Oleidesulfovibrio alaskensis DSM 16109: one gene and its partners. The protein of the gene in region 2 interacts with the protein of the main gene of each other region in a pairwise test. Links are inferred from orthologs where the notes say so. Each region holds a gene or a part of one and is shown on either strand. Other genes may lie near its edges.

Region 1 (7,176 bases), on a different replicon or contig from region 2:
TATGGCAGCAAGCACCGCCGCAACCAGAAGAACAGACCATTGCCACCAGAACATAGATTTTCTCCGTGATTAATCTGAAAAAAACGCGCCGCATCAGGGGCGCCATGCGCCTTGCACGGCGTGCGGGGTGGCGTTACCCTGTACGGGGCAACACGCGCCGCCTATGTGCTTTGCGCTGTTTCAGCTACGCTGATGTGGCATGATTGTCCACCCTGCGCGGGGGTAAAGTAAATATTACAATAGGTCGATATTGACATATAAGGCTATCTTGATATATCGTTCGTTCATGAGGGACGCACTATGCATCCCGCCGGCGTAACGTGGCAGCATACAACAGCAACGGCGCATCTGCGCAGTAACAAGGATTCAGACGTGAAAATCAAAGACCTGATCGGACAGCATGACGGCCCGTTTTATTCTCTGGAATATTTTCCTCCGAAAAATCCGGAGATGTGGCCGAAATTTTTTGCCAACGTCGGCAGGCTGATGGCTCTGAACCCTGTGTTCTGCTCCGTGACTTATGGCGCGGGCGGGGGCACGCAGGACAACACGTTCGAGATTACCCGCCGGTTCAAGCAGGACCTTGATCTGGAACCCATGCCGCACCTGACCTGCGTGGGCGCCACCAAAGATAAGATACGCGGCTTTGTCAGTCAGCTGAGAGATATCGGCGTGGACAATGTGCTTGCCCTGCGCGGAGATGCTCCGGCTGATGCCGGTTTCAGCTGGGACGACGGCGAGTTCAGACATGCTTCCGACCTTGTGGAGTTTGTGAACGCCGAGTTTCCGGAAATGTGTGTGGGTGTTGCCGGATATCCCACCGCGCATCCGGAGTCTGCCAGCTTTGCAGAGGATCTGCACTGGACAAAGGCGAAAATTGACGCGGGCAGCGATTTCATTGTCTGCCAGCTGCTGTTTGATGTACGCGAATATTTTCATTTTGTGGCCCAGTTGCGGGCCATGGGGGTGACCAGTCCTGTTCTGCCCGGTATTCTGCCTATCCAGTCTCTCGAGTCGGTGAGGCGTATTCTTTCGTTGTGCGGAGCCAATATTCCCGGCAGATTTTATCTGCAGCTGGAAGAGGCCGACGCCAAGGGCGGGGCGGCCGCCGTGAAAGAACTGGGCACAAAGTTCGCCGCGGATATGATCCGGCGGCTGGTGGACGGCGGGGCACCCGGTGTGCACCTGTATACACTGAATCAGGCGGAAACCTGCCTGCGTATAGCCGAAATGGCAGGCCCGTTGCGATAAAACATGCTTTGTGCCGCTGTTCCTTTGTTCCTTCAGCGGGCTGTTCTGGTACAGCTGAAATGAAATCCGGTTCCGTTTTTAAAACGGAGCCGGATTTTTTGTGCTCTGCTGACAGGGGCATGTGCAGGCGCTGCACATGGGCCCGCTGCCGGAACCGCGCGCCGGATGAACGTCCGGCGGGGCGAAGAAAAAAGGGGCTGTCCGGCTCAGTTGCCTCCTGCGGGCGGTGCTGTCCGGCCCTGTCGGCCGCTGTGTGCGCAGCGGAAGCACAAAAACGGGCCGGATATTTTCCGGCCCGGATATTTCTCCGACTTCGATTTTTTTCCGGTTGGGCATTTTTCCGGCCCGCACCGGTTGCAGTAGGGTGTTTACGGGGGCTTCAGCTACCGCAGTTATCAGTCGCCGAAGCTGACCACGATATCTTCGTAGCTTTTGCGCCATTTGGGGGGCAGCAGGGTCTTGCTGCTGTCAAAGTGGCCTACGCACAACAGCAGGGGAATCCAGAACCTGTCAGGTATATTGAACGCACTGCGGACCCCGTCGTGGTCGAAACCGTCCATGGGGTGTGTGTCCAGTCCTTCATCGGCAGCGGCGTACATCAGTGACATGGCAAAGAATCCTGCATTCTTCAGGGCGAACGCCTGTGCTGTTTCTTCATTTTTACCGTACAGTCCCTTGCAGGCGTTGATGAACCAGTTGTGCTGTTCCGGCTTCATACCGCCAGCGGCAACCATTTCTTTAAAGTTGCGTTCCACCACGGGGTGCCCTTCCTGCCAGCCGTTGCGGTCGCCCAGTATGGCCAGCACCACGGGGGCTTCAGAAACCTTGGGCTGATCCATGGACAGCTTGCGCAGCGTGTGTTTGTCGGCAGAATCCCGGAAAATCATGACATTCCAGGGTTGCAGGTTGAAGCTGGAAGGCGTCAGCGCTGCTTTTTCTATGATGCGTCGTATCTGGGCGTCGCTGACTTCGGCTTCAGGATCAAAAAAGTTTACAGAGCGGCGTTTTGCAAGAATATCGGTAAAGTTCATAAGCGTCTCCTTATGGTGCCGCCGGTGACGGCCCTGTATGGCGCATTTTATACGGTTAGCTGTCAGTGTAACGCACCGGCGGCCTGATGAACAGAGGGCAGGTGAATTTTCTGGGCTTCTCAGCCGCAGCGGCAGCTTTTGTTTTCCAGCAGGGGAATGATCTCGTCGAGAGAAGAGACCGTGATGTCTGCTGATGACAGGTCCTGAAAGGGGGCATCGGGCACGCAGAGTCCGATGCAGCGCATGCCGGCAGAACGCGCGGCGGCAACGCCTGTGGCGGCATCTTCGATGACAAGGCAGTCTGCGGGCAGTACGCGGAGCAGACGGGCGGCTTTCAGAAATATATCCGGCCACGGTTTGCTGCGTTCTGCATCACTTCCTGTCACTACCGCCCGGAAAAAGTCGCGCACTCCCAGCTTGCCCAGTACCGCATCAACTGTTTCGCGCTGATTGGATGATGCCACGGCCAGCGGCTTGTCTCTGGCCTGCAGATAGTCCAGCAGGGGCAGCAGTCCGGAGCGCGGGACTGCTTTTTCCAGCGCTTGGGCAAGATACCGGCGGCCCTGTTCCTCCGCCAGTTCCTGCGGATTCTGCGGCAGGCCGTGTCTGGCACACAGCTGTTCCCATGTGGCAAGGGGAGAAATGCCTACAAAAGCGAGATGTTCTGCCCTGGTCATTTTGAATCCCAGTTCGGCAGCCATATTGTCCTGCACCTGCATGTGCATGGGTTCGGAATCAAGCAGGACACCGTCCATATCGAAAATAACCGCCTGAGGCATGGGTGCTCCTTGGGGCTGAGAGTATTGATGATACTGACCCTATCGCATATTCTGCGCATGCGGCAAGAGACCGTTATGCCGAGGGAGGAGACCGACAATGCGCAGACCGCTTGGCGTGGGACTGGGAGAAGTGCTGTGGGATATGCTGCCCGACGGGCCGCAGCTGGGGGGGGCTCCGGCTAATTTTGCCTATCATTTTAATGCACTGGGCGGGCAGGGTATGATTGTCTCGCGCGTGGGCGATGATGATGCGGGGCGCAGGGCGTGCCGTCTGCTTGCGGAACAGGGGCTGGATGTAAGCCGTATCAGCGTTGACCCGCTGCATCCCACCGGACGTGTGGATGTTCTGCTTTCCGCACAGGGGACGGCTTCATATGTTTTTCCCGATGATGTGGCATGGGATTTTCTGCCTGCCGCCCGCGCTGAGGACACTCTGGCAGGCGGGGCCGCATGTATCTGCTTCGGCACGCTGTGTCAGCGCACTCCGGCCGGACGTGCGGCTGTCCGGTCGTTTCTGCAGGCGGCTGATGCTGCTGTGCTGCGGGTGTTTGACTGTAACCTGAGGCAGAATTTTTACAGCCCTGAAGTGGTGCAGGATTCATTGCAGCTGGCTGATGTGTTTAAGCTTAATGAAGAAGAACTGGACGTGCTGGCCCCTGCTCTGGGCGTGGCGGATGTGCTGCGCGATGCAGCTGCGCGCCGTGCGGCGCTGCATGCTCTGGTGACCCGTTTCGGGCTGCAGGCCGCGGCGCTGACCCTCGGTGCACAGGGCAGCGTGCTGATGACCGGCGAAAGTTGCCACGAGCATGCCGGCGAAATGGTGGAGGTGGCGGATACCGTGGGGGCGGGAGACGCCTTTACCGCCGCGCTGGCGCTGGGATGGCTGTGCGGCCTGCCGCCGGAGCAGATACATGCCCGTGCAGCCAGTGTGGCCGCGTATGTGTGCGGTGCGCACGGGGCCATGCCGCCGATGCCTGCAGCATTGCGTCTGCTGCCCTGATAATTTTCCGCGCCTTTTCTGCCCTATACGTAAAAAATAAGCCTGCCCGCCGCAGGCTGCCTGCTCTCCACACGCCGGAGCATCGGGCGGCCCGCACTGTGCCCGCGCAGCGGAAGATGCAAAGGGGTGCTTTTTCGCCGGTCGCTGCGGCTTTGGCATGCATTACGCTGCGTCTGCTTTTTATCCGGCGGAGATGCGGATAAAAAAGGCCGCTCTCTTGCGGGAGCGGCCTGTGACGACGGGCAGTACATGAGGTTCTGCAGGGCTGTAAATGCAGGCTACACCCATGCGGGATAGTCGGTTACCAGCAGGTGCACAGGCTCCTCATCTTCTTCTATCTGCGGAAAACGCGGCATGCTGTGCAGAAAACGGTTATCGGTGTTGTCATCGTTGACCGAACTCACTTCACCCACCAGCACTTTGCCGCGCCCCTGCTGACCGTAAAACCGGTGGTACATGCCCTGCGGCAGAAAGATTGATTCACCCGGTTCAAGGATGACAGTGCCCCCTGCCGGAACAGTCTGCGGAATGCCGTCGATGAGTACAGTGACCGGGGTATCGGCAAGCTGTTCGTCCTTGTCGGAGTTGTACAGTTCGATAACCAGATTGCCTCCGCCGCGGTTGATGATATCTTCTGTCTTGGACCAGTGAAAATGCATGGGGCAGACTTGTCCTTCGCGGACCACCATGATTTTTTCGGCATAGCGCTTGGGATGTCCCGCTGCATGGTTACCGTTGCGGATGGTGAAAAGAATCAGTCCTTTTTTTTCAAAGTCGCCGGCACCATAGTCGGTTATGTCCCAGCCCAGCATGTTCTGCACCACTTCCAGCCCGCCTTTGCCTTTCCATTCCGCGGGCTTCCATCCGGCCCAGCGGGGCAGGCGGAACCCCAGAGCGTCAAAGAATATTTTGGTATCTTTTATCAGAGCGTTGATTTCACTGCGTTTCATGCTCAACTCCGTATTGGTCGTCAGGATTGCGGCTAGTAGCGTTTGCGCTGGCCGAATCCGGTTCCGATTACCGAAAACGTGTTTTCCACGATGAACAACGCGTTCGGGTCGGTTGTGAAAACTATTTCTTCAAGTTTTTTCAGCTGGATGTTGTTTATCACGCTCATCAGAACATTGCGTTCTGTGCGGGTGTAGGCGCCGTACCCTTTGAGTATGGTTGCCCCGCGGTGCAGTTCTTTCATTATGCGGTTGGAGATGGCTTCAGCGTCCTGCGAAATGATGAAGACAACCTTGCGCTGGTTGAAAAGCGACAGCGTGTATTCCACCGTGGCCGATGTGATGAAAACCATGATGATGGATGCCACCACCACATCGGGATTCATATACGTGGCCGTGATGAGGTACAGCACAAGGTTGTAGGCAAACGACGTCTTGCCCACGCCGATATTATACTTCTGCATCAGGTGGATGGATACGATGTCCATGCCGCCGTTGGACCCCACCGAGCGCAGCACTATGCCGGCACCGAAACCGCTGAGCGCACCCGCGGCCACGGCTGCATACAGCTGGTTATGAATGGGAATGGTGAAGTTTGTCAGCGAAAACAGTACCGATGTGAGTACTGTTGCGTACAGGCTGTACAGCACAAAACGCTTGCTGATTTTGAAATACCCGAAAAGAAAAATGGGAATATTCAGAAGCAGGTTGAGCGTACCTGTGTCCAGCCATCCCGTTTTGTAATAGATAAGCGAAGCAAAGCCGAAAACCCCGCCCGGTACAAATTGCTGAGGCGTGGCCAGACTTTTGAGAGAAACCGCAAAAATACAGGAACCTGCTGTGATGAGCAGCAGGTTCCATACAACCGAATAGAAAAAATCTCTGTTACGCATAAGCCTTGTCAGGATGCCTGGTCGCACATGGTGCGAACGTTTGCTGAGCATTGTTCCCCGCTGTGTGCCAAAATCCATGATAACGGACTTCAGAATATTGGCAATACAGGAAATGCAATGATCGGGCAAGGCGCTTTTAAAAACAGAGCATTCTGAAAAGCCTCAGGGCGCAGCGGTATTGTCGTCTGTGAATCAGTTATTTTCCATTTCCTGCTGACAATCGCGGCACAGGCTGCAGTTGGGCAGGGCATTGATACGTGCGGCAGGAATTTCTTCTCCGCACTCGCGGCAGTGAGGACGGCCGTCGATCCATTCCGGACCGGGACCGCCGGACAGTCTGCTGCGGGCCATGGAAATGGCGGCTTCACGCTCCCGCGTTTCCAGATCGCTGGCCTGATCGAACATATCGGGCATGTGGTTCTCCTTGGCATATCCGGGGGGATATCAATTTAAAAAAAGCCTAGCATCATATTACAGCGCCAACGTCAAGATAAAAGTGCAGTGCGGGCTGCGTTCATCTCTGAAATTCGACTCTGTTTCTTCCGTTTTCCTTGGCACGGTACAGGGCTGCATCGGCGGCAGCAATGAATGCATCCAGCGATGCCGTTTCCGGCGCCAGCACGGTTACGCCCAGACTGACGGTAATGCCGGGACTGGCTCCTTCGCCGTCCATCAGCACCGAACTCTGTTCCACGGCCTGCCGCAGCCTTTCCGCTGTATGCATTGCCCCCTCGGCATCTGTTTCGGGCATGAAGACAATGAACTCTTCGCCCCCCAGCCGGCCCAGCGTATCGCTCTGGCGCAGGCCGGCCGAAAGCGTGGCCGTGACCCCCCGCAGCACGGCATCACCCGCCACGTGTCCGTATGTGTCATTGATCTGTTTAAAGTGGTCTATGTCTATCATGAGGCATGCCAGCGGGCGTCCGAAGCGCCGTGAACGGGCCACTTCGGCTTTGCCGATGTCCAGCACGCGGCGTCGGTTGAATATGCCTGTCAACTCGTCCGTGGATGCCTGTTCATGTAGCCTGCGCTCGTGTGCCTTCTGCCTGCTGATGTCACGTGCGGTTACATAGATGCGCCGGTGCTGCATGTCGGGCAGCACGTTCCACGAAAGCCAAATCCAGCTGCCTTCTTTTTTTAAAAAACGGCCTTCATGCGCCCGTACGGGAATGCCTTTCATCAGCAAAGCAAAATTTTCCGCAGCCTTGGGTACATCATCGGGGTGCACATAATCGAAACAGGGCGGCAGGCGCAGCTCTTCAGCGGTCCAGCCCA
Region 2 (7,290 bases):
CATGCCTTTGACCTTGACCTGCTTGAAGGGGCACGCATCGTCGTGGAAACGGCGGCGGAGGGTGAGCGCTTTACCACTCTGGACGGTCAGGAACGGGTGCTCAAGGCATCGGACCTGCTCATCAGGGACGGCGCCAAAGCCGTGGCGCTGGCCGGTGTGATGGGCGGAGCCAACACTGAAATCAACGATGCCAGCCGCAGGGTGTTTCTGGAATGCGCCGTCTTCAAACCGGCCACCATTCGCAGAACAGCCCGCAGGCTGGGGCTGAGCAGTGAATCTTCCTACCGGTTCGAGCGCGGTGTGGATCAGGTGCTTTCCACATTTGCCATGAACCGCGCAGCCCAGCTGATGTGCGAACTGAGCGGCGGCGTGCTGCGTCCCGGCGTATGCCGTGCAGAGCCCGCTCCGTGGCAGGCTGCACAGCTGCGGTTCCGCCCCGCCCGTGCTGCAGCGCTTCTGGGCATATCGCTTGATGACGGCTTCTGCCGTGAAACGCTGCAGAAGCTCGGATGCACGCTGAGCGGTGCTGATACGCCCGAATGGACGGTAACCGCCCCCAGTCACCGGCACGACCTTGAACGCGAAGCCGACCTGATAGAAGAAGTCGGCCGTGTTTACGGTATGGACAACATTCCTCCCGTGCTGCCCAAAGTTTCCAAGCCGCTGGAGCAGGGCCGTACGGACAGCGAATATGAATTCTGGGCGCGTATCAAGGCATGGGGCCGCGGTCTGGGGCTTAACGAGGCTGTGAACTACAGCTTTGTGGGGCACAAGGATCTTGATTTTCTCGGCCTGCCTGCCGGCAACCGCATATCCATCATGAATCCGCTGACCTCGGAGCAGGACGTGCTGCGCACAGAACTTGCTCCCGGTCTGCTGAACACTCTGCGGCACAACCTTGCTCAGGGCAGCACCGGACTTCAGGTGTTTGAACTGGCGCACATATTCGAGGCCGACCAGTCGTCTGACACTACCGCGCGTGAATCGGGCAGGCTCGGGCTGCTGGTTTACGGTCAGCGCTATCAGGACGGCTGGCCCCGCCGCGAAGAAGATGCCGGCTACGAAGACCTTAAGGGTATTGTGGAGCATCTGCTGCGCGTGCTTAATCTCGGTCCGGCTGCCTTTACCCTGCGCAAGGATCACAGCTGGCTGCTGCCCTGCGTGGAAATACGCGCGGGCAGTGTGTGCGCGGGCGTGGCAGGCCGCGTAAAACCCGATATCGCCGATGCCTATCATGCCCGCAAGGACGTGTGGATGGCGGAAATCGATCTGGACGCGCTGCGTACCCTTTGCCGCGATGTGGCGGTGCAGTTCAGCGCGTTGCCGGTGTTTCCGCCGGTCAAGCGCGACATCACCGTCATGGCGTCTGCCTCCGTGCCTGTGTCTGCCGTGACAGACCATGTACGCGGCATGAGCCTGAAGCTGTTCAGCGACATCGTGCTGGTTGACGTGTTTGAACCGGAAACGCCTGAAGGCGGGACTCCGGAGCGCAACCTGACCTTCCGGCTTACGTTCAGACATGCTGAGCGTACCCTCAAGGACAAGGAAGTGGACAAGGAACGCGACAAAGTGGCAGAATCGCTTACGGAAGCATTGGGAGTCCGTATCTAGACGCATATATCCGCCACAGCACTGTCCGGCGTGCGGCCGGACAGTGCTGTGAAGGTTGCGCTTAACAGCAGGGAATCATTCGTTTCGTCGGCATTCCGTCATATGGTCGGACGTGGCTGACGCGCCGCCTGCGGGCATATGCCCTTGCCGCGGCACGGACGGACATCCGCAGCACCGGCTGGTGCGTGCTGCTTCCAGCAAAGGGAGAAGGCATGTCAGGCACCGTTTACCGGATAGGCGAAGCCGCCAGATTACTCAACCTGAAGACGTATGTTCTGCGCTTCTGGGAAACGGAGTTTCCCCAGCTGGTGCCGGAGCGTGCAGAAAGCGGTCAGCGCCTGTACACCGAAGAGAACATAGCGCTGCTCAGGCAGATACGGTACATGCTGCATGAGCAGGGGTTGACCATTGAAGGCGCCAGAAAAGTGCTGGCGGAACAGCAAAGCAGCCGGAAGCAGCAGGCGGAGCCGCAGACATGCGCCCCTGCCGCGCCTGTGGCTGAAAACGGTATCGTGCGGGAAGTCATAGACGAGCTTCAGGTGCTGCGCACCATGCTGCACGCTGCCGGAACGGACCGCATGTAACGGTCCCGGGGAACCACTATGATTTTATCTCCTTCGTTGCTTTCTTCCGACTACGGAAGGCTGGCGGACGAACTTGCCGCTCTTGAAGACGCAGGCCTTTCGTGGGTGCACTGGGATGTCATGGACGGCATGTTTGTGCCTAACATCACGCTGGGAGCACCCATCATCAAAAAGCTGCGCAAAGCCAGCGGACTTTTTTTTGATGTGCACCTGATGGTGCAGGCACCCGAACGCTATATAGCGGATTTTGCCGACGCCGGTGCCGATATGCTGGTGGTGCACGCCGAAGCCACAAACCATCTGGAGCGTACCCTGAGCGAAATCCGCCGCATGGGCGTTCAGTGCGGCGTGGCTCTCAATCCGCATACGCCGCTCTGTGTGCTTGAGTACGTGCTGGATCAGCTAGACATGGTGCTGATCATGAGCGTCAACCCCGGCTTCGGCGGGCAGAAGTTCATACCCTTCACCATGCGAAAAATAGAAGAACTTTCCGCCATGATCACCGCCAGAGGGCTGAAAACCCTCATTCAGGTAGATGGCGGCGTGGATCCTGAAAACACACCGGAGCTGGTGCGCCGCGGGGCGGATGTGCTGGTCTCCGGATCTGCTTTTTTCGGGCATCCTCCCTATCGTCAGCGGCACGATGCCTTTCAGGCAGCGGCAGCCCGGTAGCAGTCATGTAATGGAACGGGGCACGGTAACACGTGCCCCTTTTTCGGGCTTCCGGCTTGATTCCTGTGCGGATGAACAGTCGCGTCCGGCGGATGGTGCCGCGGTGTCGTCGGTGCCGCCGTTTTTTGAAAAATGATTTCAGTGGTTGTCTTCCCCGCTTCAAGCGACTAGGGATGCACCAGCCGGCGCGGGTTTACGCACCGGCAATCAGTCACTCTTCAGGAGGATCAGATGGCTTCCCGCAAGGATCTTGCCAACGCTATCCGCGCACTCAGCATGGACGCCGTGGAAAAGGCCAAATCAGGCCACCCCGGTGCGCCCATGGGTATGGCCGACATGGCCGAAGTTCTGTGGAACGATTTCATGAAGCATAACCCCGCCAACCCCGGCTGGGCAGACCGCGACCGCTTCGTGCTTTCCAACGGACACGGTTCCATGCTTATTTATTCGCTGCTGCACCTTTCCGGCTACGATCTCAGCATCGACGACATCAGAAATTTCCGGCAGCTGCATTCCAAAACTCCGGGCCACCCCGAATACGGCGTGACCCCCGGCGTGGAAACTACCACCGGCCCGCTGGGGCAGGGCATCGCCACGGCCGTGGGCATGGCCATGGCAGAGCGCATGCTGGCCGAAGCCTTCAACCGCGACGGATTCACCGTTGTCGATCACCACACCTATGTGTTTCTGGGTGACGGCTGCATGATGGAAGGTCTGTCGCATGAAGCCTGCTCTCTGGCCGGTACGCTGGGCCTGGGCAAGCTTGTGGCGCTGTACGATGATAACGGCATTTCCATTGACGGTCGTATTGACAGCTGGTTCGGCGATGATACCCCCGCCCGTTTCCGTGCCTACGGCTGGCATGTGGTGGCCGGTGTGGACGGGCACGATGCCGAAGCCGTGCGCAAAGCCATTGAAGAAGCCAGAGCAGAAACAGGACGTCCCAGCCTGATCTGCTGCAAGACCAAGATAGGCATGGGCGCCCCCAATATGGCTGATTCCAGCAAAGTGCACGGTGCGCCGCTGGGTGCGGATGAAATAGCCGCCACCCGCGCCAACATAGGTTGGAATCATCCTCCGTTCGAGATTCCGGCCGATGTGTATGCAGGTTGGGACGCACGGCCCAGAGGCGCTGCCGCCCAGCAGGTATGGGATGACATGTTTGCTGCTTATGCCGCAGCACACCCTGCGCTTGCCGCGGAATTCACCCGCCGCATGGCAGGCGATCTGCCCGAAGGCTGGAAGGAGCTTTGCGAAAAAGCACTGGCGCAGATTGTGGCCGCTGCCGAAAACCTTGCCACCCGCAAGGCCTGCAACAAATCGCTTGAAGCCATCGGCCCTGCGCTGCCCGAAATGGTGGGCGGTTCCGCCGACCTTACCGGCTCCGTAGGTACCAAATGGAGCGGCAGCAGGCTGCTGGACAGCGCCAACTGGGGCGGCAACTATATTTCCTATGGTGTGCGTGAGTTCGCCATGGGTGCCATCATGAACGGCCTGACCCTGCATGGCGGCTTCCTGCCTTACGCCGGTACGTTCCTCATCTTCTCCGATTACGCCAAAAATGCGTTCCGTCTTTCCGCGCTGATGGGCATCCGCACCGTCTGGGTGCTGACGCACGACTCCATCGGTGTGGGCGAAGACGGCCCCACGCACCAGCCGGTGGAACAGCTGGCCGGTCTGCGTCTTATTCCCGGGGCTCATGTGTGGCGCCCCTGCGATACCGTGGAAACTCAGGTTGCCTGGCAGAGTGCCGTTGAATACAAAAACGGCCCCACAGCGCTGTCGTTTACGCGGCAGGGTGTGCCTTTCATGCAGCGTGATGATGCCGCAGTGCGGAACATCGCCCGCGGCGGTTATGTGCTGCGTGACTGCGAGGGTACCCCGGAAGTCATCCTTATCGCCACCGGTTCGGAAGTGGGCGTGGCCGCCGGAGCCTGCGACAGGCTGACAGCCGAAGGCCGCAGGGTACGGCTTGTTTCCATGCCGTGCAGCAATATCTTCGACCGGCAGGACGCCGCCTACCGTGAATCGGTACTGCCCGCAGCTGTTGAGGCCCGTGTGGCCGTTGAAGCCGCCGCTTCTGACTTCTGGTGGAAATACGTGGGGCTTAAAGGCCGCGTGGTGGGTATGACCACCTTTGGCGAATCCGCCCCCGGCAAGGTGCTGTTCGAACACTTCGGCTTTACGGCAGACAATGTGGCTGCCGTGGCAAAAGAAGTGCTGTAGCGTTTTTCGGGGATGACCCCGGACGCTGTTCCATGTACAACAAAAGGTGCGGGTGTGATGCATGATCACATTCGCACCTTTTTTATGCTGTATCCTTCAGTCTTAGCCCGCAGGAGACTTCATATGAACGTACTGAAAATGACTGATCTTGATCTGCGCGGAAAGCGTGTGCTTATCCGCGAGGACCTGAACGCTCCCATCAAGGACGGGGCGGTGGCCAACGACAACAGGCTGCGCGCAGCCGCGCCTACCATCCGCCTTGCCATGCAGGCAGGAGCACGGGTTATGGTGATGTCGCATCTGGGCCGTCCGGCAGAAGGCGCGTTTGACGAATCGGCATCCATGGCGCCTGTGGCGGCACGGCTGGCCGATATTCTGGGCTGCCCCGTGCCGGTGGTGCGGGACTGGCTGGACGGGGTGGATGTGCCCGAAGGCGGCGTGGTGCTGACAGAGAATGTACGCTTCAACAAGGGCGAAAAAAAGAACGACGAAGAGCTGGGCAGGCGCATGGCGGCCCTGTGCGATGTTTATGTGATGGATGCTTTCGGCACGGCGCACCGTGCGCAGGCTTCCACCCATGCCGTTGCCGCATTTGCTCCCGTGGCCTGCGCGGGCCCGCTGCTGGCGGCGGAACTGGAAGCTCTGGGCAAGGCCCTTGGCGCCCCGCGCCACCCTGTAGTTGGCATCATCGGCGGTTCCAAGGTCTCGACCAAGCTCACTCTGCTGGAAACGCTTTCCTCCAAGGTCGACAAGCTTATTGTGGGCGGGGGCATTGCCAATACGTTTATCCGTGCCGCAGGTTTTGCCGTGGGCAAATCACTGTATGAAGAAGATCTGGTGGCCGAAGCCGCCCGCCTGATGCAGGCCGCAGCCGCAGCCGGAGGAGAGATTCCCGTGCCTGTGGATGTGGTGGTGGCCACGGAGTTTGCCGAAACTGCAACGCCTGTCTGCAAGCCGGTGGATCAGGTGGCCGAGAATGAGATGATTATGGACATCGGGCCGCAAACCGCCGCCATGTATGCAGAGGTGCTGCGCGGAGCAGGAACCATCGTGTGGAACGGACCTGTCGGGGTGTTCGAGTTTGATGCCTTCGGTGCCGGTACAGAAGCGCTGTGCAGGGCTGTGGCGCAAAGCAGCGCCTTTTCCATCGCCGGCGGCGGTGACACTGTGGCCGCTGTGGATAAATACGGCGTCCGTGACGGCGTATCCTATATATCCACGGGCGGAGGGGCTTTTCTGGAGTTTCTGGAAGGCAAGGAGCTGCCGGCAGTGGCCATGCTGGAACAGCGCGCAAAAGCCTGAGCACTGCGAGGGCGTAACTGCCGGTGAGCTTGTGCCGCCACCGGCTGCTGCCGCACCGGTTTTCCTTCGTTATATCTGAAACAGCAGTCCCCTGCCGGACTGTTACCGCATATGCGGTAACAGTCCGGCAGAATCATTTTGCGGTGTGGCGCCGCATGTTCTTTTCACGACGGCGCTCAGGCGCAGGTTGTACAGACCGGACCCGATTTCCGGTGGCAGGTCAGCTGTGTTGTGCCCGCGGTGCGGGCGGCCGGTTTGCCAACGGCACACCGTCAGAAATTCCAGCGGAAATGAAAACGGGCTCCGGCGCCATGTTCTGCTTCTGCAGGGTTGGGATTTCCCAGCAGGGGAATGTTTCTGGCCGTGCCGTATTCAGGCCCGAAAGAAAGCTGCAGACGTTCGGTGGGGGACCAGTCCATGTATATTCCGGCGCGTACTCCCTGCATTTCCAGAGCCATGCGCTGTGCGTCATCTCCTGCGGGCACGGGCACCACATCGGTGGCAATCTGCGAGCGGATGGCCCAGTCGGGGGCATCGGAATAGTACAGCGTGGCACGGGCGTTGCCATATGTCTCTGCAGAAAAGGTGGTCAGGTCTTGCGCACCGGACGAATCGCCCAGCAGGCTGATTTCCGGCGTGATGGGCACTGCAAGCAGAGAACCTGCCGTATCTGCCGCCGGAGTGACGGCAAAAAGCAGCACGGGGTCGTCATGCCGGGCTGCCTCATCCAGCTTGCGCAGCACTTCCGCCTCGTTTCCGCTGCCGGTAAAGCCCAGTGCAAAAGTATAGTAGCTGCCCCGATAACCTGCCGGTACAGCAGTATCTTCACCTGTAATATCTGTTGCACCGGTTCCGGATGACTGCACCGGAGACGTTGCACCGGCAGGAAAGGCCG
Region 3 (7,231 bases), on a different replicon or contig from region 2:
GAACGCGAAAAAGGCATACACCCAGCCCACCTTGATGTGCGCTTTGCGGGGCATGGAGTCGAAATAATAGTGATAAACCAGAAGCGCGGCGATTTCTCCGAGGAAGAACGCCCATTCCGCCGCCCACCCGAAAGCGAACGAATGTGTGAGCGTGCTGGTGACGGTGGGTGAAAGCACGCTGATGGTGAACCAGATACCGACGCCGGTCAGCCCGCCGGCCACCATGGTGGTAAGCAGAAAGAATCTGGTGTGGCTGCGGACATGGTCCAGAATGTGGTCTGATTTTTCGCGCACGGCTTTCATTTCTGTCAGTACCAGATAAAAGCCGCCGCCTACCGCGAAGTGGGCGATGAAAACATGGACGATGGCGATGATGGCAATAACGAGGCCGCCGCTCAGAAAGGGCGTCCACCAGACTGGATATTCCATTTATCCTTCTCCTTCCGTACCGTTGGCGGTGGCATTGCCGTGCTGTCTGCGGCCGTTGAGAGCCAGCCGCAATACCCAGACCATCAGGGCTCCGGTGAGCAGCAGAGAGCCGAAAAACAGAATCAGCGGGGAATACTGGCCTTCACTGGGAATATCGGCCGCACTGAACCACGGGGCCAGATACAGGGTGCGCAGTACGGAGCGCACACCGACCATCAGCGCCACGGCGCCCGCGGTGAAGGCGATGGTCAGCCGCAGGCGCGAGCGCCATGCGAAATGCAGTGCCGCAAGGCCGCATACCGTGCCTGCCAGCAGCAGCGCCGTGCCCAGCCCGTGGCGTCCCATGAACGCCGTGGTGAGCTGGCGCGGCAGCGAAAACAGAAAAAAAGGTCCCGCCAGCATCTGCGCTGCCGTGCTCCAGAAAAACCAGCGCAGGCCGTCATGTGTGAGCGAGGCCGAAACGTCGGCACTTATGGTGCCTTTATGCGCCGCCCGGCGGGCCAGCAGCGCCAGCGTCAGGCCGCCCACGGCAAGACAGGCCAGCAGAAAGTGCAGAATGCGCGGCCACAGCGTGGGGTCGCCTAGATTAAGCATGCTGCCGTCCTGCTTTTCAAAGTAGCCCACCCAGCGGTCGGGAGACAGCATGAGCGTGACGTTGTTTACCAGCACAAAGCCGGTGAACAGCAGCAGGGCGCATGCCGCAGCGATGAAGACCGTGCCGTTTTTTTTCTTGCGGCGGCTGCCGGAAAAACCGTACAGCAGGTAATAAGCAGCAATGAGGACAAAGATAAGTCCCAGCCAGTACACAGCCATGATGACGGAGCTTGTGTACAGAAAGCCGCCGTACAGCACCTGTGCGAAAAGCAGCGGTGCCACGCCGAAATTGATTGTCAGGGCCAGCAGACTGGGCAGAGCTTTGCCCAGCAGCGTGGGGGCCGGGTCTTGCGGACGGGTTACCGCGCGCACCGTGGCGATGACGGCGGAGCCGACCACGCTGTTCATGAACAGCAGATGAAAACCGAACGTGAGCAGCAGAAATCCTTCGAGCCATGCCCAGTGGACCGGAATGGAATCTGCCGGAGGGATGAGGGCCGCGGGATTCATGGACATTTCCTCCGTTTTGTTGCGGGCGGAACCTGCCCGGTGTGCAGTCCGCAAAAAGTAAGCACAAGCTTACACCGGACAATATATACTTGGGATTGCTTTGTGCAGCAAGGATAGATACGCATTATATTGAGTTTTTGAGAGAAAAAGGTAAGGTGCCCCGCATGCTGAGCAGGATTGTCGAACGTTCCGTCGTGGTGGCTACCACTCCGTGGACAATCTGGCGTGTGCTGACGGATTTTTCTGCATGGCAGCGCTGGAATCCTTTTATGCCTTCCATGCAGGGGACAGCCGAAGCGGGGCAGGATGTGGAAGCGCTGATACGGCTGTGGGGCAACAGTCCCAGCCCTTATATGCTGCGGGTGCAGCAGGCCGACTTCTGCCGCCAGCTGGTGCTGACCGGTTCGTTTCGTATGCCCGGTCTGGCCGATGTGATCCATTGCTTTATCATTGCGCAGCTGGACAGCCATACGTCACGCTTCACCCACGGACTGCGCGTGTCCGGCATTTTTGTGCCGCTGCTGGCAGGTCGTATCGGGCGGGCTGCCGGGCAGGGTATGGAGACCATGAACATTTCACTCAAAGCCGTGGCTCAGGCCCGGCGGTAGCTTGCATATGCCCTCAGTTTTTCTTCTGTTTGATATAGGCAATACCAATGTTAAAATAGGCATTGCAGACCATGACGGCGTGGTTGCCTCGTATGTGCTGCCCACAGACACGCATCAGACAGGCGATTCGCTCGGCCTGCGTCTGGCGGATGTGGTGCGCCATGCGGGATTTGCCCCCGGCGACGTGACAGCCTGTGTGGCCAGTTCCGTGGTTCCCAGTTTCAATCCGCTCATGCGGCAGGCCTGCGGGCGCTACTTTGACCGCCGGCTGCTGCTGGCGCCGGAGGACATAGCCATTCCGCTGGAAAACCGCTACGAGCGCCCGCAGGAAGTGGGAGCGGACCGGCTGGTGGCAGCCTTTGCCGCACGGCGGCTGTGGCCTGCGCCGCGGTCCATTGTTTCGGTTGATTACGGCACGGCAACGACGTTTGACTGTGTGCAGGGCGAAGCGTATCTTGGGGGGCTGATATGCCCCGGAGTGCACTCCGCGGCAGGAGCACTGGCAGCGGGCACCGCACGCCTGCCCCGCATCAGTCTTGATGTGCGCGAAGATTTGCCGGTGGTGGGACGCAGCACCAGCATGAGCCTCAACCACGGGTTTGTTTTCGGGTTTGCCTCCATGACCGAAGGTCTGTGTCACAGACTTTCCGCCGTGCTTGAGGCGCCCATGCAGGTGGTGGCCACGGGCGGTTTTGCCTCTGCCATCGCCCGCGTAAGTAATTGTTTCGATCATGTCAGGCCCGACCTTTTGCTGGAAGGCCTGAGAATTCTCTACATGGAAAGCGGAATAAAGGGCTGATGCCTTTGCCGCAACCGCCCCAACAGGCGTAGCGGAGCAGTATTGACGCTCCGCCAAGCTCAAGGAGAACAGCAGTATGAGCACCATCGTTTCCGTCTGGGCCAGAGAAATCCTCGATTCCCGCGGCAATCCCACTGTGGAAGTGGAAGTTTCGCTTGAATCCGGCCATTCCGGCCGCGCCGCCGTGCCTTCCGGCGCTTCCACCGGCAGCCGCGAGGCTCTGGAACTGCGTGACGGCGACAAGGGCCGTTACCTTGGCAAAGGCGTGGAAAAAGCCGTGGACAACGTGATGGGCGAAATAGCCGAGAACATCGTCGGCATGGACGCTCTGCGTCAGGTCGCCGTGGACAACGCGCTGATCGACCTTGACGGTACCGACAACAAGGACCGGCTGGGTGCCAACGCCATGCTGGGCGTATCGCTGGCCACCGCCCGCGCCGCGGCCAACTTCATCGGCATGCCCCTGTATCAGTACCTCGGCGGCATCAATTCCAAAGTACTGCCCGTGCCCATGATGAACATCATCAACGGCGGCGAGCATGCCCCCAACAACCTTGATATTCAGGAATTCATGATCATGCCCGTGGGAGCGCCCACCTTCAGTGAAGCGCTGCGCATGGGGGCTGAAATTTTCCACAACCTCAAGGCGCTGCTGGCTGCCGACGGTCACGTGACCAGCGTGGGCGACGAAGGCGGCTTTGCTCCCAACCTGAAAAGCCACGACGAGGCTTTCCGGTACATCATGCGCGCCATCGAGACCGCAGGCTATATTCCCGGGTCGGAAGTGGCCCTGGCCATCGACGCCGCGGCTTCCGAATTTTACAAGGACGGCAAGTATCACCTCAAGGGCGAGAACAAAGTGCTCTCCTCTTCCGAGATGATTGACTGGCTTATGGATTTCACCCAGCGTTACCCGCTTATTTCCATCGAAGACGGCATGGCCGAAGGTGACTGGGAAGGCTGGCAGGAAATGACCGTCAAAATGGGTGACAGCGTGCAGATTGTGGGTGACGACGTTTTCGTGACCAACCCCGACATTCTGGCTCAGGGCATCGATGAGGGCGTGGCCAACTCCATTCTTATCAAGCTGAACCAGATAGGTACCCTCACCGAGACGCTGGACACCGTGGAAATGGCCAAGGGTGCCGGTTATACCACGGTTATTTCGCACCGTTCCGGAGAAACAGAAGACCATTTTATCGCCGACCTTGCCGTGGCACTGAACGCAGGGCAGATCAAGACCGGCTCGCTGTGCCGCAGCGACCGTCTGGCCAAATACAACCAGCTGCTGCGCATCGAGGAAGATCTGGATGACGAGGGCATCTACTTCGGCCCTTACATGGCTTCGCATTTCGGGCTGGGCGAAGAGTAAACCGCGTTGCTTGCATCCTGCCGCGGTTGGCTGTATGTAGCCGCCACGGAACCCGCCCGCGGGTGAGGATGCAAACAATGTCATACAGGGATTTCACATATCCGGCGCATCGCGCCTTTGCGAACCCTGAATACGTGCGACCTGTCACCGGCCGGAGCTGTCTGCTCCGGCCGGTTTTTTTGTTGCGCCGGTCTGGCGGCGCGCGACAGGCTGCATAACCATACTATGTGCTGCATACACTGCAAGGAGTACGCCCATGATTCTGCTGGACGGTAAAGCCACCGCCGCGGCTTTGCGCGAAGAATTGAAAAAGGATGTGGACGCCCTGAAAGACCGCGCCGGAAGAGCGCCCGGGCTGGCTGTTATTCTGGTGGGCGACGACCCCGCATCGCAGGTGTACGTGCGCAACAAAGAACGTGCCTGCGCCGACGCCGGAATCCGTTCCGAAGCGTTCCGCATCTCTGCACAGACCACGCAGCAGGAGCTTGAGGAACGCATTGCCGCCCTCAACGCCCGTGAAGACATAGACGGCATTCTGCTGCAGCTGCCTCTGCCCGCCGGACTGGACAGCCAGCGCTGTCTTGAACTTATCGATCCCGCCAAGGATGTGGACGGCTTTCATCCTGTCAACATGGGCAAACTGACGCTGGGGCTTCCCGGCTTCCGGCCCTGTACGCCGGCAGGCGTGATGACACTGCTGGAACGCTACAACCTGTCGCCGGCGGGCAAAAAAGCCGTTGTGCTCGGCCGCTCGAATATTGTGGGCAAGCCTTTGGCGCTCATGCTGGGTGCTTCGGGTCCTTTTGCCAATGCCACTGTCACTGTGTGTCATTCGCGCACTCCCGACCTTGCGCAGCAGTGCCGCGAAGCGGATTTTCTGTTTGTGGCCATCGGCAGGGCCAACTTTGTCACCGCAGACATGGTGAAACCCGGTGCCGTGGTGGTGGACGTGGGCATCAACCGGACGGAAAACGGCCTTGCGGGAGATGTTGATTTCGGCCCTGTAAGCAAGGTGGCCTCTGCCATTACGCCTGTGCCGGGCGGAATAGGCCCCATGACCATCGCGCAGCTGCTGGTGAATACCGTGGCTTCGTGGAAGAAACGCTGCGGCGTGTAACTGCGGGGTAACCGCATGCCGTCCGCCGTTGTCTCTGCCCCGGCTGCAGGAACACCGCCGTGGGGGCTGCCTTTCGCCGCGCATGGCGGACGGCCGCGCGGCTGCCGCTGCATACATAACTGCCCGTAACACAACAAACAGGCTGCACATGGTGCGGCCTGTTTTATTTTCTGCGGGTAAAGGCTGCTGCGCCCGTGTTGCCTGTGTCTGTGCTGCCTGCGCCCGTGTTGCCTGCGTACGGGGTGCGTATGCCGCTGGCGGGAGCATACATTCCGGCAGGCAACTTTTTCCTGCGGTGTTGCGGCGCAGTGATTTGCAGCGGCGGGCAGCGGCAGCTTGCGGACACCGCCGTGCGGGCGGCAGCGAGGTAAGCGCCCCGCATGGCCGCATATCTGGCACGGTCCATGCTTACTGCAACGCGGGGCATATTTTGCCCTGTGACCAAGCCCCGCGTGACCAACGGGCAGGAGACCGCGTATGACCATTGCATCGCTGTATATCGGAGCCACCGGCATGAAAACCCACAGTCAGGGTATGCAGGTGATCGGTAACAATCTGGCGAACATCAATACGGTCGGGTTCAAGCAGTCCATGATGCTGTATCAGGACCTGACGAGTCTGGATGTGACCACCGGGGGCAACAATCCCACGGTGGGCATGTCGCAGCAGGGTATGGGTGCCTCTGTGGCGGAGGTGCGCGTTCTGCACACTGCGGGCGGCTTTGAACCCAGCAATACCGTGACTGACCTTGCCATTTCAGGGAAAGGATTCTTTCAGGTGGCGCAGGGCGACAAAACGCATTACACGCGGGCCGGGAATTTCCGTTTTGATCTGGAAGGGTACCTTGTGGACCCCAGCGGTTACCGTCTGCAGGCCAAACCCATTGAAAATGGTGTGGCGGGCGGGCTTCAGGATTTGCAGCTGGTGGCGGGGGAAAACGGTAACATGGTGCTGCCCCCCAGTGCCACGACATCGTTGTCCATCATTTCCAATATCGGGGTTACCTCCGACAGCAGTGCAAGCGCCACGGATCCGTATTTTTCGCTGCTGCAGCAATGGAACGGCACGGCGGAACCCCCGCTGGGCGACGGAGCATACGGGCACAGCGACAGCATAGCAGTATACGACGCCGCCGGAAACAAACACGAGGTGTCGGTGTATTACGATGGTGCGCCGGACGGTCCCGACGGACAGCGCATTGTGGAATATGTCATGGCCATGCCGCCTTCGGAAGACGGAGGCGCAGGGGCTGGAACATCCGCCGCCGGGCTGCTGATGGCGGGTACGCTCACGTTCAACGCCAACGGCGAACTGATCAATATGACAGCCTATACCCCTTCAGGGGATGCTTCGCAGCTTTCCAGCTGGCAGCCGGCAGCCATGGGCGCGGACGGCTATCCTTCGTTTACGGCCACCTTTGCAGGGTCGGGCGGAGGGGCTCAGGTAATGACCGCGGGATTCGGCATGACAGGCACAGGCTGGACAGGCGGCGGCAGCGCCGCTTCCGTGGGCAGCAATGCCTCGCAGCTGCCCGGGCTTGCAGGCGCGGCCCGTCAGGCGCGGGTGACCACGGGGTACGAAGGGTCTTCCTCCAACCTGCACCGCACACAAAACGGGTACGCGCAGGGCGGTCTCATGTCGCTTGCCATTGACAGCGAAGGGGTTATGAGCGGCAAATTCAGCAACGGGCAGGTTGTTGATTTATATCAGATTCCGCTGTTCCGCTTTACCAGCGAATTCGGCCTGCGGCGTGAAGGCGGCAATCATTTTTCGGCCACCAGAGAATCAGGTGAAGCGCAGGA

What was found.
Region 1: the proteins of rpe (region 2) and H586_RS0102540 interact in binary tests that used the Escherichia coli proteins (3 or more experiments, as listed by UniProt). The link is inferred for Oleidesulfovibrio alaskensis DSM 16109 from one-to-one orthologs.
Region 3: the proteins of rpe (region 2) and eno interact in binary tests that used the Escherichia coli proteins (3 or more experiments, as listed by UniProt). The link is inferred for Oleidesulfovibrio alaskensis DSM 16109 from one-to-one orthologs.

The regions. Positions count from the first base shown.
Region 1 is NZ_AXWQ01000004.1:483,029-490,204, reverse strand. Bases 2,245-5,109 are described here. They hold H586_RS0102540 (carbohydrate kinase family protein), read left to right. Parts: upstream 2,245-3,158; coding sequence 3,159-4,061; downstream 4,062-5,109. Other genes in these bases: H586_RS0102525 (YitT family protein), read right to left, coding at 5,044-5,109; H586_RS0102530 (D-lyxose/D-mannose family sugar isomerase), read right to left, coding at 4,340-5,011; H586_RS0102545 (HAD family hydrolase), read right to left, coding at 2,402-3,061; H586_RS0102550 (nitroreductase family protein), read right to left, coding at 2,245-2,282. Also shown: H586_RS0102565 (hypothetical protein), read right to left, coding at 1-54; H586_RS0102560 (methylenetetrahydrofolate reductase), read left to right, coding at 373-1,251; more of H586_RS0102550, read right to left, coding at 1,647-2,244; more of H586_RS0102525, read right to left, coding at 5,110-5,979; H586_RS0102520 (TraR/DksA family transcriptional regulator), read right to left, coding at 6,094-6,315; H586_RS0102515 (diguanylate cyclase), read right to left, coding at 6,416-7,176. UniProt on the Escherichia coli protein: Catalyzes the ATP-dependent phosphorylation of fructoselysine to fructoselysine 6-phosphate. Functions in a fructoselysine degradation pathway that allows E.coli to grow on fructoselysine or psicoselysine.
Region 2 is NZ_AXWQ01000013.1:35,628-42,917, reverse strand. Bases 1,062-4,040 are described here. They hold rpe (ribulose-phosphate 3-epimerase), read left to right. Parts: upstream 1,062-2,213; coding sequence 2,214-2,867; downstream 2,868-4,040. Other genes in these bases: tkt (transketolase), read left to right, coding at 3,099-4,040; H586_RS0108435 (MerR family transcriptional regulator), read left to right, coding at 1,824-2,195; pheT (phenylalanine--tRNA ligase subunit beta), read left to right, coding at 1,062-1,611. In the rest of the region: more of pheT, read left to right, coding at 1-1,061; more of tkt, read left to right, coding at 4,041-5,093; H586_RS0108415 (phosphoglycerate kinase), read left to right, coding at 5,217-6,395; H586_RS0108410 (hypothetical protein), read right to left, coding at 6,668-7,290. UniProt on the Escherichia coli protein: Catalyzes the reversible epimerization of D-ribulose 5-phosphate to D-xylulose 5-phosphate.
Region 3 is NZ_KI519495.1:48,622-55,852, reverse strand. What follows is about bases 2,245-5,164. They hold eno (phosphopyruvate hydratase), read left to right. Parts: upstream 2,245-3,016; coding sequence 3,017-4,312; downstream 4,313-5,164. Other genes in these bases: folD (bifunctional methylenetetrahydrofolate dehydrogenase/methenyltetrahydrofolate cyclohydrolase FolD), read left to right, coding at 4,569-5,164; H586_RS0115585 (type III pantothenate kinase), read left to right, coding at 2,245-2,940. Also shown: H586_RS0115600 (cytochrome ubiquinol oxidase subunit I), read right to left, coding at 1-429; H586_RS19550 (hypothetical protein), read right to left, coding at 430-1,533; H586_RS0115590 (SRPBCC domain-containing protein), read left to right, coding at 1,698-2,141; more of H586_RS0115585, read left to right, coding at 2,149-2,244; more of folD, read left to right, coding at 5,165-5,429; H586_RS0115560 (flagellar hook protein FlgE), read left to right, coding at 5,907-7,231. UniProt on the Escherichia coli protein: Catalyzes the reversible conversion of 2-phosphoglycerate (2-PG) into phosphoenolpyruvate (PEP). It is essential for the degradation of carbohydrates via glycolysis.